Regions from separate parts of the Glaciecola sp. 1036 genome, predicted to be linked through region 2. Evidence: predicted binding sites of a transcription regulator. Region 2 holds the regulator's gene; each other region holds the start of a gene.

Region 1 (6,511 bases), on a different contig from region 2:
TAAAGACAATACCTGCACCGGCAATCTTTAATCCGTTTTTATAGGGGGCAGCTCTTGGCAAAAACATTAAAAAAGCAGAGATAGAAAAAAACAGCAAACATGCACCGAAAGCTATATTTACATAGTAAATAGGGCTATTGGTAGTGGCTTTGTGTAATTTGACTAGTTTATCAAGCACTATCGGGTATTCTTTGCTAGTAACCCTTGCTTCTCCGGTTTGCTTGTTGTATTCACCATTTGCAAAACGAATCGTCTGGTCGTCTTCCTCTATTACTCTAAATCCACGGATGCGTAACTGTTCACCTAAACTATTTGCATTTAGGTTTGTCTCTATTTGCCTAACAGAGGTTTGTTCAAACTTGAGAAAATCAGTTGTTCTAAAGATCAGCAAGGTGCCGCTAATGGCATAAACGCTCATTATTCCTGCTAGAAAAAAGCCTATCCAACGGTGGTACTTTCTTATTGAATTGTGAAACTTTGGCGATGCCATTTTGTATCTTTCCTAAACTAAAATTCTATATTACTCAATATTCTGCTGGAGTTTCTGTTATCAATACAGCTTGTTTACACAACTTTACATTTCTAAAATATGGGTTAACAGCTCTTGCTTCAATTGATTATCCTTATCTTCAATGGGTAAATTTAGGTAGCTGTTTTTTTGATGATGAGCTCTAAAATTTAAGAAGATCCTAGTTTTCAACCGGATGACACAGGGGGAAACCCTGATATTCATCAGGGTTTATTTCATAACAGCTAATTAAGTCGCTGACGCATCATAAATAGCTTGAATTGCAGCATCAATGGCGGCATTAAACTCATCATCAGATTGTTGCGCGCTTAATCCTTCAGTCAATGCCCGAGAGAATGACGCTATCATGCCATGGTTTTCAGATAATCGTTGATTGGCTACATCACGGCTATAACCACCGGATAGCGCCACAACTTTAACTACATTAGGATGTTCTATGCAGGGCACATAGAAATCAGCTTGTTCTGGTAGCGTAAGTTTAAGCATTACTAATTGATCACTTTCAAGCTTTGCAAGTTGTGCCATGATTTCATCGCGTAACAAAGCTTCAGCAGCCGCTTTTTGCGGGCTGTTAATGTCTACTTCAGGCTCAATAATAGGCACCATACCGGCGGCAATAATCTGTTTACCGATTTCAAACTGTTGTTCGACAACTGCTTTTATCCCGTCTGCGTTATCCGTTTTGATTACCGAACGCATTTTGGTACCAAAAACATTCTGTTTGCTGGCTTTTGCTAGAAGGTCATCCAAATCAGGAATAGGTTTCATGATTTGAACACCGTCGCTTTCTTCAGCTAAGCCTTTATCGACTTTTAAGAAAGGTACAACGTTTTTCTCTTCCCACAAATAAACCGCACTGTTTTTGCCTTCGATATCACGATCCAAAGTGTTTTCAAATAGAATAGCACCAAGTACTCGCTTACCATCAAATGCTGGGCTGGTAACAATGCGTGTACGCATCGCATGTACCTGATCAAACATTTCCTCATCGCCAGAATATTCACTTTCACTCACACCGTATAGCTTAAGGGCTTTTGGCGTGCTACCACCGCTTTGATCCAAAGCAGCAATAAATCCAGTTTGTGAAGTAACTTTTTCCAGCATCTCCTTTAAAACGGGGTTTTCATTTGACATTAGCAAGGGCTCCATTTTTTCTGTCGGTACAAATAACGTACATTTAAGTACAGCGTTGTTGTTTAATCGCGATCTAGGATCGCTACAGCGGGCAGGGTTTTACCTTCTAAAAATTCTAAGAAAGCACCACCACCTGTTGATATGTAAGATACCTTATCTGCAATATTAAATTTATCAACTGCGGCTAAAGTATCACCTCCACCGGCAATTGAAAAAGCATCACTTTCAGCAATTGCTCTAGCAATAATTTCAGTACCTTTTGCAAATTGATCGAATTCGAATACGCCTACAGGTCCGTTCCATACTATAGTACCTGCAGTTTTTAAAATGTTCGCTAAATATTCAGCAGATTCTGGACCTATATCAAAAATCATTTCATCATCTGCTACTTGGTCAACCGCTTTGGTGGTTGCAACTGTGGTTTCGGAAAACTCTTTGCCCACGACAACATCTGTTGGTACAGGAATATCGCCACCTTTAGCTTGAGCTTGAGCCGTGAGCTTTTTCGCTTCATCCACTAAATCTTGTTCAAACAAAGATTTACCTACATTGTGACCTTGAGCTGCAATAAAAGTGTTGGCAATTCCGCCGCCTACGATCAATTGATCTACCTTGTTAGCCAAACTTTCTAATACCGTCAGTTTGGTGCTGACTTTTGAGCCACCGACGATAGCAACCATGGGGCGAGCTGGGTTATCAAGCGCTTTACCTAATGCATCTAATTCGGCGGCAAGTAAAGGGCCAGCACAAGCATCTGGTGCAAACTTTGCGACGCCATGGGTACTGGCTTGCGCTCTATGTGCGGTACCAAAGGCATCCATCACGAAGATATCGCATAAAGCAGCGTATTGTTTAGCTAATGCTTCATCGTCCTTTTTTTCACCTGGATTAAAACGCACGTTCTCTAATAGAGTGACTTGCCCTGGCGCTGAATCAACGTTTGCACCATCAAGGTAATCTTTAACAAAGTTGACCTTTACATTAAGGTGTTCAGACAAATAATCCGCGATAGGTGATAAGCTAAAACTTGCATCGTATTCACCTTCTGTAGGTCGACCTAGGTGAGACATTATTAACACGGCTGCACCTTTTTCCAGTGCTAACTTAATCGTCGGGAGAGATGCTCTAAGGCGTGCATCGGAGCCGATTTTTCCATCTTTGATAGGAACGTTCAGGTCTTGTCGAATGAGCACTCGTTTATTTTTAAGGTCTTTATCGCTCATTGAGGTAATCGGCATTTTTATCTCCTTTTAATCTGTATAATTTAATCTATGCATGTGTAGTGCGGTGTCTAGCATCCGGTTTGCGAAACCCCATTCATTATCGCACCACACTAATGTTTTTACTAAACGTTTATGACTCACTCTGGTCTGTGTGCCATCAACAATACATGAATGTGGATCATGATTAAAATCCACTGACACCAAGGGCAACTCAGTGTAATCCACAATGTTATCAGGGAAATGACATTGAGCGGCTTGCACTGCTGCATTAACTTGCTGCACATTAACGTCAGATAACAAGCTAACACTTAAGTCCATCGCCGTAACGTTAATGGTCGGTACCCTCACCGCGATAGCTTCAAATTTGTTGGCAAACTTAGGTAAGATACGCTCAATTCCTCTGGCTAAACGAGTATCTACAGGAATGATAGATTGGCTAGCAGCTCGGGTCCTACGTAAATCATCATGATAGGCATCTATGACCTGCTGATCATGCATTGAAGCATGTATGGTGGTAATAGTGCCACTTTCAATCCCAAAAGCATCATCCAAAATCTGTATGATTGGCACAATACAGTTGGTGGTGCATGAACCATTGGACACCACTCTATCTTGAGCACTTAATTCATTATGATTGACACCAAAAACAATAGTTGCATCCATATCATCCGAGCAGGGTTGCGAAAAAAGCACTTTTTTTGCGCCATTGGCAATGTGCATCAGAGCATTTTCTCTGGATGAATATACGCCAGTACATTCCAAAACAATATCCACATCATAAGCGCCCCAATTGATTTGACGAATATCTTTTTGATGCAATAAGTTGATTTTGTCTTGATTAACAATAAGACATTGATGCTCACTTTTTACCTTGGCAGAAAATCGGCCGTGGGCAGTGTCATATTGTAACAAGTGGGCAATGGCTTCAGGACGCGCAATTTCATTGATTGCGACTACTTTGACATGCTCTCTATAGTCTTGCTCATATAAAGCGCGGAGTACATTTCTCCCTATACGACCAAAACCATTGATTCCGATTTTAAGCATTCAACAACATCCAAAACTAAGATCTTGGCTAACCCAAGATTAAGAGACCGATATTGTGTACTAAGCGAATTCTATCTTCAATTATTTATTCTTGTAGTCCCTATTCGCAGAATGAATATCGCTTGAAAGTAAGGGAAAAATTAATCACCGAAACAAACTAAAAATTCGAAATAGGTCTTATTAGAGCTTTTTTAAATAGACTTTTAGACGTCTAGAAGTAAATACTGGTAAAATTTTATTTTCCCCCCTACAATAGACGACTTAATCGTGTGAATGCTAAAGCTAAAACTTGCAGGGAAATTTTATGACGACTCGTTTATTTACATCTGAATCTGTATCTGAGGGGCATCCGGATAAAATAGCGGATCAAATATCTGATGCCGTATTAGACGCTATTTTAAAAGTAGACCCTAAAGCCAGAGTGGCTTGCGAAACCTTTGTCAAAACAGGAATGGTTTTAGTAGGTGGTGAAATCAATACATCTGCGTGGGTAGACATTGAAGAACTCACTCGGAAAACAGTATTGGACATTGGATATGTGCATTCAGATATGGGATTTGACGGAGAGTCCTGTGCGGTTTTAAACGCCATAGGAAAACAGTCCGCCGATATTAATCAAGGTGTCGACAGATCAGCGCCTGAAGAACAAGGCGCTGGCGATCAAGGCCTAATGTTCGGTTACGCGAGTAACGAAACTGATGTATTAATGCCTGCACCTATTACTTATGCTCATAGATTGGTACAAAGACAAGCCGAAATGCGCCGTAATGGAACTTTAAGTTGGCTTAGACCTGACGCCAAGAGCCAAGTCACCTTTGTGTATGAAGATGGTAAACCTGTGGGTATTGATGCGGTAGTTTTATCTACCCAACATTGTGACAGCGTAGATAACGACACTATCCAACAGGCTGTAATGGAAGAAATTATCAAGCCTGTTTTACCCGCTGAGTGGTTAACTAAAAATACCAAGTATCACATAAACCCCACCGGCCGTTTTGTAATTGGCGGTCCTATGGGCGACTGCGGTTTAACTGGCCGTAAAATCATTGTGGATACTTACGGTGGTATGGCCCGTCACGGTGGCGGTGCGTTTTCTGGTAAAGATCCATCAAAAGTAGATAGATCAGCCGCTTACGCAGGTCGCTATGTTGCTAAGAATATTGTCGCTGCGGGACTAGCAGATAAGTGTGAAATTCAAGTGTCCTACGCCATAGGTGTGGCTGAACCAACATCAATCAGTGTTGAGACTTTTGGCACCGCCAAAGTCAGCGAAGAATTACTGACTGAGTTAGTGAAGCAACATTTTGATCTTCGTCCCTATGGATTGATAAAAATGCTCGATCTTGAACGACCAATCTATCAACCAACTGCCGCTTACGGACATTTTGGAAGAGAAGAGTTCCCTTGGGAAAAAACCGACAAAGCGTCAATATTAAAATCCGATGCTGGGATATAATCGTAGATCGTAATTATTGATTTAGGTTTACAAGGATACCTATGTTGAACAGGATGACTAAAATCGCTGTAAGTATTAGCCTTGCAGCGTCACTTTTTGCATGTGCGACCTCGCCCACCGGCAGAAATCAATTGTTATTATTTTCTAGTGACCAGCTTGCCAATTCTGGTCAACAAGCGTTTGATGCCATGAAAAGCCAACAAAAAGTGAGTACAACGCCTTCTACCAACCGATACATCGAGTGTATAGCGGATGCAATAACGGCTCAACTCCCAGATTCTGTGTTCGCCGGAGAATGGGAAGTTGTGGTCTTCGATGAGCAAGACGCAAACGCTTTTGCTTTGCCAGGTGGCAAAATTGGCGTGTACACAGGTCTGTTAGAAATCGCGACTACTCAAGCTGAAATAGCCGCAGTAATTGGACACGAGGTCGGTCATGTTATTGCACAACATGGTAACGAGCGGATGAGTCAGAGTTCCCTCATTGGAATGGGACAACAAGTTGCTGCCCAAGTATTAGAAGCAAACGAAGTCGCCAACTCTGCCACAATAATGGGCGCTCTAGGTTTGGCGACTCAAGTGGGAATATCATTACCTTTTAGTAGGACTCATGAAAGTGAAGCGGATCTTATTGGTCTTGATTTGATGGCATCAGCAGGCTTTGATCCTAAGGCATCAGTTTCTCTTTGGCAAAAAATGTCGTCACTTGGTGGCGCCAGACAACCTGAGTTGTTATCAACTCATCCTGCACCTTCTACAAGAATTCAGAACCTTCAGCAAAACATGGATGCGGCTCTGGCTATTTACAACAAAACCAGCGACAGGCCAAAATGTCGGTAAAATAAATTACAAGCACAAAAAAAAGCAGTTCAAACGAACTGCTTTTTTAATTTGAGGCTTATTCCCCTTTTTGCTTGTGCACATGCACATCCATTTGTGGATAAGGGATTGAAATACCTTCTTTATCAAAGCGTAATTTAACTGATTCATTAAAATCAAATAACACACCCCAGTAATCGCTTGCTTTTACCCAAGGTCTTACGATGAAGTTAACGCTGCTGTCGCCTAGTGAGTGCAGTGCAACCACTGGCTTAGGATCTTGCAATACTCTTTCATCTGCGTT
Region 2 (6,511 bases):
GCATTGGAATATCGATAAGTGCATCCACTAACGAAAATAATCCCAAAATAAATCCTTCGGGAGGATTTTCTTTAAACGCTAATAATTCTGAAAGCCGCTTACAAAAATGCGCTCGTGTAAGGCTGGTGGTGATTAAATCCATGGGTTTATCACCTTTTAAATTAGCGATGGCAAGCAGAGCAATGAATTTTTTTAACTCGATACTGCCTAAAAATTTTAGTGCGTGTCCCAAAGAATTAATTTTCTGTCTTTTATTGAGCGTCGGGTTGTTAATAAAACGCATTAATTTATATGACAGGCCCAAATCTTTTTCAAAAATTTCATTCACCTCATCAAAATCAAATTCGGCTTTAGCACTAATACCAACAAGTTCAATTACTGAGGAAAGGGCTACTTCTATTTTCTTGTGTTCGACTATTTCAGGTTTGGATAAAAAGTAACCCTGAAAAAGTGTAAAACCCATTTTTTCCAGCAGTACAAATTCGTCAATTGTTTCAACTTTTTCTGCTATCAGCACTTTTTCCGCGGTAAGAAGTTTTTCGATTTTGCCAAGTACGAAATCATTGGCATTGCTCACCACCGACGATTCTATTTTGATATATTTCACTAATGGGATTAATGGCTCCCACTTAGGATCAAAATTATAGTCGTCTAGGGCCAACGAATAGCCTAAATCTCTAACGTGCTCTAATGCTTGAATCAGAGCTTCTGTAACTTTTACCGATTCAACGATTTCTATAACTGTCGATAAAGGATCTAAAGTCGAAGGAAACCTGTATAAAAGTGTATCCTCATGGAAGTTGATAAATGCTGTTTTTTGAAAGGTAATGTTTTCCAAACCAATACTCAGATGGCTATCGGTTAACATAGTACTAGTTGCTGTATCGGGCGAAATGTCGGGAAAACAATTACGCTTGCCGTCTCTAAATAATAGTTCGTAAGCGAAAACATCTTTCTCGACCGTATATATGGCTTGTCTGGCAACATAGGCAAACATTATGTACTAACACCTTTTATCGTTATGGACAGATACAAACTGGCGATCGCAAATCATGAGCTGTGACTGTACTAGAGTTCACAGGAAAATATAGCGAATTTGGGTTGTATTTTATATAATAATCCTTATATTTAATAGATGTGTTAAAAATACGCTTAAAATGTAAGGTTCAAGGAACTTTCTGGGTAAAAATTGGTCTTAATTTAAAGCTTAAGTAATTGGAGAAACAATGAGTCAAAACATGCAATCATTTGCGCTATCAGTACCTGCGAGCGGTAGTATCGAAAGCTACATGCAAGCTGTATCTGGTATTGACATGTTATCCGCCGAGGAAGAAAAGCGTTTAGGTGAGAGATTACAAAACGAAGGTGATTTGGAAGCTGCGAGAAAGCTGGTTATGTCGCATTTGCGTTTTGTAGTGCATATCGCAAAATCTTACTCAGGTTATGGATTGCCTCAAGCTGATTTAATTCAAGAAGGCAATATTGGTTTGATGAAAGCCGTCAAACGATTTGATCCTACTGTAGGTGTTCGCTTAGTGTCTTTTGCTGTGCATTGGATTAAAGCAGAAATTCATGAATACGTTCTTAAAAATTGGCGTATTGTAAAAGTTGCAACAACTAAAGCGCAACGTAAATTGTTTTTTAATCTACGTAAGGCGAAAAAGCGTTTAGGTTGGTTCACCCATGACGAAGTGCAGACTGTAGCGGAAGAATTAGGTGTTAGCACCAAAGAAGTGTTGCAAATGGAAGCTCGAATGAGCAGCCAAGATCAAGCGTTTGATTTATCGAATGATGACGACGAATCTACGACTTTTTCGCCAGCGCAATATCTTGAAGATAAATCTGCGGATGTTGAATCAACAGTGATCGATAATGATTGGGATTCAGCCGCAACTAAACGTCTGTACACAGCAATTAAGACGCTCGATGAAAGAAGTCAGCATATAATTGAAACTAGATGGTTGTCTGACGATAAGAAGACCTTACAAGATCTGGCTGATGAATATGAAGTGTCAGCAGAAAGAGTGAGACAGATTGAAAAGAACGCTATGAAAAAGCTACAAGCAGCAATGCGTTAGACTTCATAAATAAATATCAAAGGCAGCGTAGAGCTGCCTTTTTTATTGGCTGGGAGGTAATACCCAATATTGTCCTGAGAATTCAGCGACCGACTGATCACCGTCTAAAATATCGACTTTTAAAGAAACAGGGCATTTTTTGCCTCTTTCTAAAATTGCGAATTTAGTCCTCACACTTTCTATATTGCAAATTGCTCTAGGTCGCATGGTTATAGGTTTGTGATAGTGAATATTAGCATCTCCTAACACTATTTCCCCATCCAGTCCTTTTTGTTTCAATTGCAAAAATATCATGCCCCAACCGGTTAATGTGGCTTGAGAATAGATGCTACCTGCAAACATACTGCCGTGTAAATTAACGTTTTTGTTTAATGATGCGCGAGTTTCTATAGTGCGCTCAGTATATTGGTAGAGTTTTATTCCCATGTGCTCAGTAATAGGAATTTTTTCGTGCCAAGTATCCTGTAACTCTTTGCACCATTTAGGATGCAAAATTAATGCATTGTGGTCATTTAGAATCTTACGCATTTGTTTGCGTTTTAATTTACCTAATTCTTCGGGTGCATCGTCGATAACTTCAAAGCCACAATCTTGAAAAAAGTCTATAGAGGTTTCTCGAGAATTTGTAACTGCTCGTTCAGCTCCCATCTCTCTTGCAACCGATTCAAGGGCTTGAAGAATCATTTTACCGACTCCCTTACGTCGGTAGGTAGTCTCCACAGCAATATGACGAATCTGTGCTTCTTCGGCAGTATTTAAATGCACGCGTCCACAAGCAACAATTTCACCCATTTGATTTTTTATTGTGCGGTGCTCGCTAACGCTTTCATATTCATCTTTTTCTGACCCTTCAGGAAAGCCCCAAGGTTTACGTAAATGAGACCATCGAAATTCAAAGTATTCCGCAAGTTCCGTTTCGGTTTTCGGTGTGTTCACAATCAACAAGCTGTTACATCCATCTGTGATTCAAAGTAGAATATTGTATAGTTTGTGTAAACAAATTGCACCTGTCCTCAGGTTTGAAAGTAAAAGGTCACTGGGCCGTCATTGATTAATGAAACTTGCATATCTGCGCCAAACTCTCCGCACTCACAAGGCCCATATTGTTGCTCAATATGTGCTAAAAAAGCCTCATACAGACGTTTACCTTCTTCTGGTGAAGCCCCTTTTGAAAATCCAGGACGATTGCCTTTGTTGGTCTCGGCCACTAGAGTAAATTGTGAAACTACTAGCAGTTCTTTTTGCGTGTCCAATAAACTCAGATTCATTTTTCCGTCTTGGTCTGGAAAAATTCGATAATGCATTATTTTCTTAGCGAGTTTTTCAATATCGGTTTGGGTGTCAGTTTTTTCAATGCCTAGCAATAAAAGGATGCCAGCACCTATTTTACCAATTGTTTGCCCCGCCACATCAACTTGAGCTTGGGATACTCGTTGAATTAATCCTATCATTTACTGCTACTCATTATGTTGTCTCATTATATCTATGAGTTTATTTCGAATTTGTGTCTCAAGGGCACTGTGTCCAGCGTTTTCAATTATGTGAAGATTTGCTTTGGGAAGTTGCTGGGCAAGTTCAATTGCACCACTCGCCATGCATACAAGATCATATCGACCATGCACGATTTCGCAGGGAATGTCTTGAATAATATGACAGTTATCTAAAATGTAGTTTTCTTCAATAAAACAATTGTTGATTAAATAGTGGCATTCCATTAATGCAAGAGTTTCAACAAATTTAGCGTCAGGAATAACCTCTATATTTTCTTTTATCAGGCGAGAAATCGCTAACTCCCATGCAAACCAACGTTGGTAAGCATTTTTGCGTACTTCAAGCTCACTGTTTGTCATTAAGCCATAGTACTCATGCAAGATATTAGCTGCTGTTTTTTTTCCTTGAATGACAGAAATAAACTTTTGATAGTCTAGGGGGAAAAAATGCGCAGCTGCGCCTTCTGGAGTAAGAAAAAACTCAGCATCTTTGGATCTTGCTAAAAACACGCCTCTTAATATCAGTTTAGACACATGAGATGGATGTTTGATCGCATAAATAAGAGACAGGGTAGCTCCCCAAGAACCGCCAAATACCCCCCAAGTTTCAATCTGTAAGTGATTACGAATTTTCTCTATGTCTTCGATTAAAGCCCATGTGTTATTGTCATTAAGGCTAGCAAAAGGTTTTGATTGACCACATCCCCTTTGATCAAAGGCAACAACAAAGTGTTTATTTAAATCAAAAGGCCATTTATAACAGTTTGATATGCTAGCACCGGGACCGCCATGCACAAACAAGAAAGGTATGCCGTCAGGGTTTCCTGCAAGTTCTACGTGAAGTTTATGTTCATTTGAAACATCAATTTTCAGTGATCTAAATGGCATTCAATGCTCTTTTGTTCTCAACCTTTCATCGAGGTACAGATTGATTATGTTTTGGTGTATATTTACTGAATAAATAAAGCACTTTACTCAGATTACCAATAAATTTACTTAAAACTCAAACGTTAAATCATCAAACTCGAGTATCTTTTGGCCATTTGATAGTTAAATACAAGGATTATGCAATGCGTTTATTTGCAATTATGTTCATATTAAGTCTAGGTTTGGTTTCAAGTTGTACCTCAACAATTCAAGACGCATACTTCGATATGTGGGAAAGCATAGGAATAGAAAAACGCGATATTCTGGTGGATAGAGTTGAAGATGCTCAAGAAACGCAACAAGAAGCTCAAGAACAGTTTTCCAGTGCATTAGAAGAATTCAGTGCTTTAATCAATTTTGATGGTGGGGAGCTAGAAGATGTATACAATGAGCTCAATGACCAATATCAAGCAAGTAAAGAAGCCGCAGAAGAGGTTTCCACAAGAATTGATAAAGTCGAATCCGTAGCTGGCTCTTTATTTCGTGAATGGGAATCTGAGTTGGATGAGATCTCAAATGCTAATTTACGTCGTGATAGTAAAAGGAAATTAGACACAACCAAGGCAAAGTACCAAAATTTACTGAAATCTATGCGTAAGGTTGAAGCAAGTATGCCACCTGTATTAACCGCATTAAACGATAATGTACTTTATCTTAAACATAATTTGAACGCTAACGCCATCGGTGCATTGCAGGGAGAGTTGAATACCATTCAACGAGATGTCAAAACTCTACTTCAGCAAATGAGCGCAGCGATAAAAGAATCTGACGAGTTTATTGCGTCGTTAAAAAACTAGAAACTCGACTTAGATTTGCATGATGGCTGTGCTAAGACTTGCCTTCTTTCATTTCTGCCATAATGCGTCTTGCTTCTGCAGAAATTTTTTCAGGGTTATCTTTGCGCAAGTCGTCATCATTCGGTAAAGGTTGACCGGTAAATGCATGAAGAAAAGCTTCACAAAGCAATTCTGAATTGGTTGCATGACGTAAGTTATTCACCTGGCGTCGAGTGCGCTCGTCTGTTAACACTTTCAACACTTTTATCGGAATAGACACTGTGACCTTTTTTACCTGTTCACTTTTTTTCCCATGTTCCGCATAAGGGTGAATATATTTGCCGTTCCAATCTGCCATAATGTCATTCGTAATTTATGTTGTTATATGAAAATTCTAACTGGAATAAAAAAAAGATCAATCTAGACGTGTAAACTGCTTGACGTCTAGATGGTATTTTCGTAATTTAGACGTCTAAACGTCTATAAGGGTTAAACATGGTTTCTTACGCACAAGGCATTGATGCCTTGAATCAATCACTTTCTGAATTACGCGATATCGATGTATCTTTCGAGTTTTTCCCACCTTCAAGTGAAGCCATGGAGAACACCTTATGGAAGTCCGTGGAAAGATTAGCACCCTTAAACCCCAGTTACATGTCGGTTACCTATGGCGCAAACAGTGGTGAACGAGACAGAACTCACAGTGTGGTAAAACGCATCCATAGAGAAACCGGTGTCCCGACTGCACCTCATTTAACATGCGTAGATGCTTCCCGAGAAGAATTAGTTCAGATTGCGAAAGATTATTGGGATTCTGGTATCCGTCGAATCGTAGCGTTGAGAGGTGATTTACCCTCAGGTATGGATAAGCCAGATATGTACGCTGTAGATCTGGTGCAGTTGCTAAAAGAAGTGGCTGATTTTGATATATCTGTTGCGGCATATCCTGAAAAACATCCTGAAGCCCCAAGCGATCAATTCGACTTATTGAATTTAAAACGTAAAAACGAAGCTGGTGCTACTGAGGCTATTACTCAGTTTTTCTTTGACACTAGTGTTTTCTTACGTTTTCGAGATAGAGCCGCCGCTGCGGGTATCGATTTGGATATAGTCCCGGGCATTTTACCGGTAACCAATTATCAAACATTAGTAAGGTTTGCCGGATTTACAAATGTGCATGTCCCAGGTTGGTTACACAAAATGTATGAAGGTTTGGATGACGATGACCAAACAACGCGTA
Region 3 (6,511 bases), on a different contig from region 2:
AGTTCGCTGATTGAATGAGGGTATCCAACATACTATTAGCATCTTTAAACAGTTTTTGAGCCTCCTCCCCTACTACTTCATCATTTAAGATGCGAGGATATTTACCGGCAAGTGACCAAGTAAGGAAGAATGGTGTCCAGTCGATGTAATTTCTTAGGGTTGGTAAGTCTACAGAGACTGTTTTCACGCCGGTAAAATTCGGCGTCGGCGCATCATAATTAGTCCAATCACAAGTGAACTTATTTTCCTGTGCTTGTTCAAAACTGATCGCTTTTGTACGCGGTTTTTTACGCGCATGTTGGTCGCGCGCTTTTTCGTATTCTACCGCTATTTGTGCTGCATATTCAGCTTTGGCATCTTCAGATATAAGTTTCTGACAAACGCCTACTGCTCGGCTAGCATTTGGCACATAGACCACAGGATGTTCATAAGCTGGCGCGATTTTCACCGCAGTATGTGCTTTTGAAGTTGTCGCCCCACCAATGAGTAATGGCAAGTCCAAACCTAAACGCTGCATCTCACTGGCCACATGCACCATTTCATCAAGCGAAGGTGTGATTAAGCCAGACAAACCAATCATATCGGCTTTTTCATCAATGGCTGTTTGAATAATTTTTGCTGCGGGCACCATAACGCCCAAATCAATGACTTCAAAGTTGTTACATTGCAAGACCACGCCCACGATGTTTTTACCTATATCGTGTACATCGCCTTTAACCGTTGCCATGACGATTTTTCCGTTAGCTTTGGCGCCTTCTTCTTTGCCCGCTTCAATATAAGGTTGAAGATGAGCCACAGCTTTTTTCATTACCCGAGCAGATTTGACCACCTGAGGCAGGAACATTTTACCTTCGCCAAATAAATCCCCTACTACGTTCATGCCGTCCATCAAAGGACCTTCGATGACGTGCAGCGGTTTTTCCGCGTTTAGTCTGGCTTCCTCAGTGTCTTGCTCGATATATTCAGTAATACCTTTGACCAAACCATGTTCTAAGCGTTTATTGACGGGCAATTCTCGCCAAGCCAGATCTTCCACCTGGGCAGCTTTGCCATCCCCTTGATAATTTGGCGCAATTTCTAAAAGGCGATCTGTGGCGTCATCACGACGATTAAGAATGACGTCTTCAACGGCTTCTCTTAATTCCGCTGGAATTTCGTCATATACTTCTAATTGACCAGCGTTCACAATTCCCATATCCATTCCGGCACGAATGGCATGATAAAGAAATACCGAGTGCATAGCTTCGCGCACTGGATTATTGCCACGAAATGAAAACGAAATATTGGATAGCCCGCCTGAAACATGACAGTGAGGCAAGTTTTGGCGAATTAATCGGGTTGCCTCAATAAAATCGACAGCGTAGTTATTGTGTTCTTCAATCCCAGTCGCCACGGCAAAAATATTGGGATCGAAAATAATATCCTCTGGTGGAAAGCCTATTTCATTCACCAGAATATTGTAACTGCGTTTACAAATCTCAAATTTCCGCGCTTGAGTGTCAGCTTGCCCTTTTTCATCAAACGCCATTACAACTGTTGCAGCACCATAGCGTTTGATTTTTTTTGCTTGCTCTTTAAATGGTGCTTCGCCTTCTTTTAGGCTTATAGAGTTGACAATTGCCTTGCCTTGCACGCATTTCAAACCGGCTTCAATAACCGTCCATTTGGACGAATCCAACATAATGGGGACTCGGCTTATATCAGGCTCTGATGCAATAAGGTTAAGAAACCTTACCATAGCAGCTTCGGAATCTAACATGGCTTCGTCCATGTTGATGTCGATAATTTGCGCGCCATTTTCTACTTGCTGACGTGCGACATCTAAAGCCGCTTCATAGTCTTCTGATAGTATAAGGCGTTTAAAAATGGCGGAACCGGTGACATTGGTTCGTTCGCCTACATTTACAAAGGTTGAAATCTGTTTTGTCATCTTAAGCTCAATTAATGGACAAAAGGTTCAAGGCCAGAAAGCCGCATACGTGTATCAATTTTGGGTAGCTTGCGCGGCCTTACACCTTGAGTAACGCGCGCAATTGCAGCTATATGCTCAGGAGTGCTACCACAACATCCGCCTACGATATTCACCAAGCCGCTAGCTGCCCATTCTTTGATGTGGGCGGCCATTTCGTCAGCATCCATATCATACTCACCAAATTCATTGGGCAACCCTGCGTTTGGATGAGCAGATACTAAAACTTCAGATACTCTGGATAATTCTGCCACATATTGTCTAAGCAAATCAGGACCAAGGGCGCAATTCAAGCCAAATGAAAACGGATTTACATGGCGCAATGAATTATAAAAAGCTTCAGTGGTTTGCCCAGATAAAGTTCTTCCAGACGCATCGGTAATTGTACCGGAAATCATTACTGGTAAAGTGATTTGCATCTCTTCAAACACCTGCATTACGGCAAAGGCTGCAGCTTTGGCGTTAAGGGTATCAAATATTGTTTCGAGCATAATAAGATCAACTTGTCCTTCGATTAGGGCAATTGTTGCCTCACGGTAAGACTCGACTAGTTGATCAAAATTTACGTTACGTTTTCCCGGATCATTTACGTCGGGAGAAATTGACGCCGTTCGACTTGTGGGACCAAGAACTCCTGCCACAAATCTTGGCTTTTCAGGGGTTTGCAGTGTCATTTCATCCGCAGCTTCTCTGGCCAATTTAGCTGCTGCTTTATTAATCGCTACTACTTCTGATTGCATGTCGTAGTCAGCCATGGAAATAGCGGTAGCATTAAAAGTGTTGGTTTCAATAATGTCGGCACCGGCTTTTAAATAGGCTAAATGAATTTGTTTTATAATCTCTGGTTGAGTAATAGCCAATAGGTCATTGTTGCCTTTGAGGTCGCAATGCCAATCTTTGTATTGACTACCGCGATAGTCAGCTTCTTCTAATTTATGCTGCTGAATCATGGTACCCATTGCACCATCAAGCAGTAAAATTCTTTCGTTAGCCGCGGTTTGCAGTTGTACTAACTTATCCAATTGCGTTCCTTTTTTACTCAGTCAATTCATTTAAATCAAACGGCGTACTCTGGTAAACACAATAGTTTAACCAGTTAGTAAACAATAGTGTTCCGTGTGACTTCCAACGCACTATAATATCATTATTGGGATCATCCTGCTGATAATAGTTTTCAGGAATACTCGGATTTAACCCCAATTGCTGATCTCGCTTAAATTCAGAATCTAAGGTATTGGGATCATATTCTGGATGCCCAGTGACAAATACCATTCTAGCATTTTGTGTAGCCGATAAATAAACCCCAGCTTGTTCTGAACTTGCCAACACTTTAAGGTTTTCTACTGACACGTAATCTTGTAAAAGAATTTCACCTACTCGAGAATGTGGTGCACAAAAAATAGGGTCAAATCCACGCATTAATTCATGTTTACATTCTAGCACTTGATGTTCATAAACGCCTGAGAGCTTATTTTCTCTTATTTGACGTTGCAAGCCATAAAAATGATAAAGTGCAGCATGGGCTGCCCAGCATAAATACAAAGTAGATTGTACGTGACGTTTAGCCCAATCCATCAATTCAACCATTTTGTCCCAATAATTAACCTCTTCATACTCCAGGGTACCAAGAGGAGCGCCTGTGACTATCAAGCCGTCGTATTTTTTATCTTTAACTTCATCAAATACATGATAAAACGCATTCATATGTGACACAGGTGTATGTTTGGGCACAGTATCATCGATACGAATCAAATCGATATTAATTTGCAAGGGGGTGTTTGAGAGCATGCGTAAGATTTGTAGCTCAGTCTCAATTTTATTTGGCATTAGATTCAAAATACCCACTTCTAACGGACGAATATTTTGTTTAAGCGCGCGTTCGTTATCCATAGCGAAAATGTTTTCGTTGAGTAACTCATCTAACGCGGGCAATTCTGCGGGTATTTTAATAGGCATACTGATAAAACCGACTAATTAGCATCTAATACATGCGGCTATTGTCTGCATACTGAGACAAATGTCAAGAATTTACGTCTAGACGTCTATACGTTTATTTGAATTTATTGATTATTTTCTTCTGTGCACATCAAAAAGCATTTCAACTTCGGCTCTTGGAAGCCCGCTTGCCGCCACTACATCTTCTAAATCTTCACCAGCGGCGACCAATTTATTTGCTTTGGCATAAAGCTTTAATTCCGGATCTCTTTCTTGAAGATCGATCACTTTTTCCTCGAACCTCGCTATTTTACTTTCAACGGTTTGGTGCTGCTGTTCCAATTCCAACACTCGTTGCTGTAAATCTGATGCATCAACAGAAGATTTTGACGCTGAAATACTGGTTTCGGCAGTGGCGAGTCTTTTCTCTAACTGCTGAAGCATTTTATGTAAATTATCAATAAGACCAACACTTTGAAGGAGTTTTGCTTTGGTATTCCTAGTGTAAGCAAATAGAATAAATATAATTACCAATAATAGCAGAATGATTGAAGAGAAGGTGATAAGCCAATATTGTTCGGACATGAAACTGAATACATAACAGTTAAAGGTATTATCAGTATAAACATGAACATTGAATTTACTCAATAAAAAAGCCGCAAAGGCAATACCTAAGCGGCTTTATTTCATAATTCATTTTTGTTGAAACGAATATTCTGGACTATAAGCCCATAACATCATCCCATTCGTCGTCTGACAATAACTTGTTCAAATCTACCAGAATAAGCAGCTCATCGCCTCTATTGCTTACACCTTGGATAAATTTAGCACTTTCTTCTGTGCCAACATTTGGCGCACTATCAATTTCTGAAGAGCGTAGATAGACGACTTCTGCAACACTATCCACTAAAATGCCAACGACATGTTCATCCGATTCAATTATAACGATACGTGAATTATCCGTAATATCAGCAGGCGGTAGTCCAAATCTTGCCCGAGTATCGATAACGGTCACAACATTACCACGAAGGTTGATGATACCTAATACATAGTTAGGCGCTCCGGGTACTGGCGCAATTTCGGTATAGCGCAATACTTCTTGTACTTGCATTACGTTTATACCATAGGTTTCCTCATCTAAACGATAAGTAACCCATTGAAGAACCTCATCATTTGGATCTGCGGCAGTCGCAGTGGCTCTTTCTTCTGACATAAAAATTACTCCGTATATCAATAGTGTTTTTGATATGTATAGCAACGATATCTAATTAACTTAATATGAGTATCGGCATATTTATCAGCTTCTAAAGCCTAGATTTGGATTTGTTGCAATAAAATTCGACAAAAGTTAAGCAAGCGCCTTAGATGTGCTTGGATTACTCAGAAGTTTTACCAGTTCTTCAGCATCTACAAGGGCACACATTTTTTCTTTCACCGTACCAGCAAACCAAGGTTGCTTTTTGCCATTGTCTCGCCACTTTATATCATGTTGAGAAATTTCTAAGGTATCCTCTATTGCTTCACAAGCAAGTACATACCCTGTTTTACCCAGCTGCACTGCAAATTTATAAGCCGGAATTTCTTGTTTAAGGCTTAAATATTTTTCTGGCATTATCCACCTGGCGGTGTCAATACATTGAAATTTTTCTTCCCCTTTTACCATAAGTCCTAAAATATACTCAGGCTTTCTTGGTAGTGAAGTGACTTTATCTAGTTTATGGATTCCACCGAGTTCAACTAACGGTAAGGCAAGTGTCACACCTGCTAAGTTAAAAAACAAAGCCTGAAATCTCACTGGCAAACGCTCTTTCAGTGCTATTAAATTTTCTTCGAGATATTGCTCAACATTCAGATTCTGATCAGATTCTTGATTTACTATCTCAGATGTTTCAGCTTGCACTTGCTCATTGAGTAATTGTTGTTGGGCGTTTTGCAATAAACTGGCGGCATTATCTAATGCTTTTAGTTCTTCAGCGGGAGTAATTAATACAGAAAAGTAATCCTGTAACACTTGAGATTCTGATGTTTTATTCATAAGGATTTTAAGCTTAGATTAACTAAATCATTCGACAATTTGTCATAAGCAAAACTGCCTCTTGACGCTGGGTTTAATAAATTAATAGGTTGACCTTTTTCGCTTGCATCTCTGAATTTTGTATCCACAGGGATGTAGCCACGCCATAGCATCTCTGAATGTGCTTCTTTCAACATTAAAAATGCTTTCTGACAAGCCTTTAAACGTCTATCAAACATAGTGGCGATTATCTTTATCTTTGCTTGGCTATTTAACAAGGGTTGCAGTAATTGCAAGGTTGACAGCATGTTCTTTAGCCCTTCTAAGGCTAAAAATTCAGTTTGTGTCGGGATAACTATCACATCAGCAGCTGTTAGCCCATTGACCATTAATACACCCAACACGGGTGGACAATCTATGAGTACATAATCGTATTGGCCAATCAAGGAGCGACACAACTGTTTAATCACCAATCCTTTACCTTGAGCATTACCAAACTCTCTATCAAGTGTAGCCAAGGTTTTTGATCCAGGTATAACGTCAACCTTAGGAATTGACGTTTTCGCGATAAGATCCGACACGTTTTTATCATC

What was found. Region 2 encodes MetJ, which represses methionine synthesis genes. Its sites were predicted from a motif close to TAGACGTCTAGACGTCTA; they were not measured.
Region 1: a site for MetJ is predicted at 4,130-4,147, ahead of metK (methionine adenosyltransferase). Genes of this name have one in related genera too.
Region 3: a site for MetJ is predicted at 3,997-4,014, ahead of ACNKW3_RS14225 (homoserine O-succinyltransferase). Genes of this name have one in related genera too.

Annotation. Positions count from the first base shown of each region.
Region 1 is NZ_JBLWFH010000003.1:245,356-251,866, forward strand. Features, by position in the region: gene ACNKW3_RS06085 (hypothetical protein) at 1-490, opposite strand, end outside; gene ACNKW3_RS06090 (fructose bisphosphate aldolase) at 758-1,663, opposite strand; gene ACNKW3_RS06095 (phosphoglycerate kinase) at 1,726-2,901, opposite strand; gene epd (erythrose-4-phosphate dehydrogenase) at 2,914-3,933, opposite strand; gene metK (methionine adenosyltransferase) at 4,238-5,389, shown strand; gene ACNKW3_RS06110 (M48 family metallopeptidase) at 5,431-6,228, shown strand; gene ACNKW3_RS06115 (mechanosensitive ion channel family protein) at 6,287-6,511, opposite strand, start outside.
Region 2 is NZ_JBLWFH010000007.1:71,980-78,490, reverse strand. Features, by position in the region: gene ACNKW3_RS11725 (EAL and HDOD domain-containing protein) at 1-997, opposite strand, end outside; gene rpoH (RNA polymerase sigma factor RpoH) at 1,227-2,078, shown strand; gene ACNKW3_RS11715 (YiiD C-terminal domain-containing protein) at 2,121-3,023, opposite strand; gene dtd (D-aminoacyl-tRNA deacylase) at 3,092-3,529, opposite strand; gene pip (prolyl aminopeptidase) at 3,536-4,456, opposite strand; gene ACNKW3_RS11700 (DUF2959 domain-containing protein) at 4,639-5,292, shown strand; gene metJ (met regulon transcriptional regulator MetJ) at 5,324-5,629, opposite strand; gene metF (methylenetetrahydrofolate reductase) at 5,767-6,511, shown strand, end outside.
Region 3 is NZ_JBLWFH010000009.1:156,102-162,612, reverse strand. Features, by position in the region: gene metH (methionine synthase) at 1-1,930, opposite strand, end outside; gene ACNKW3_RS14230 (homocysteine S-methyltransferase family protein) at 1,942-2,991, opposite strand; gene ACNKW3_RS14225 (homoserine O-succinyltransferase) at 3,005-3,925, opposite strand; gene ACNKW3_RS14220 (DUF2802 domain-containing protein) at 4,037-4,489, opposite strand; gene ACNKW3_RS14215 (chemotaxis protein CheW) at 4,626-5,117, opposite strand; gene ACNKW3_RS14210 (chemotaxis protein CheW) at 5,253-5,939, opposite strand; gene ACNKW3_RS14205 (ParA family protein) at 5,936-6,511, opposite strand, start outside.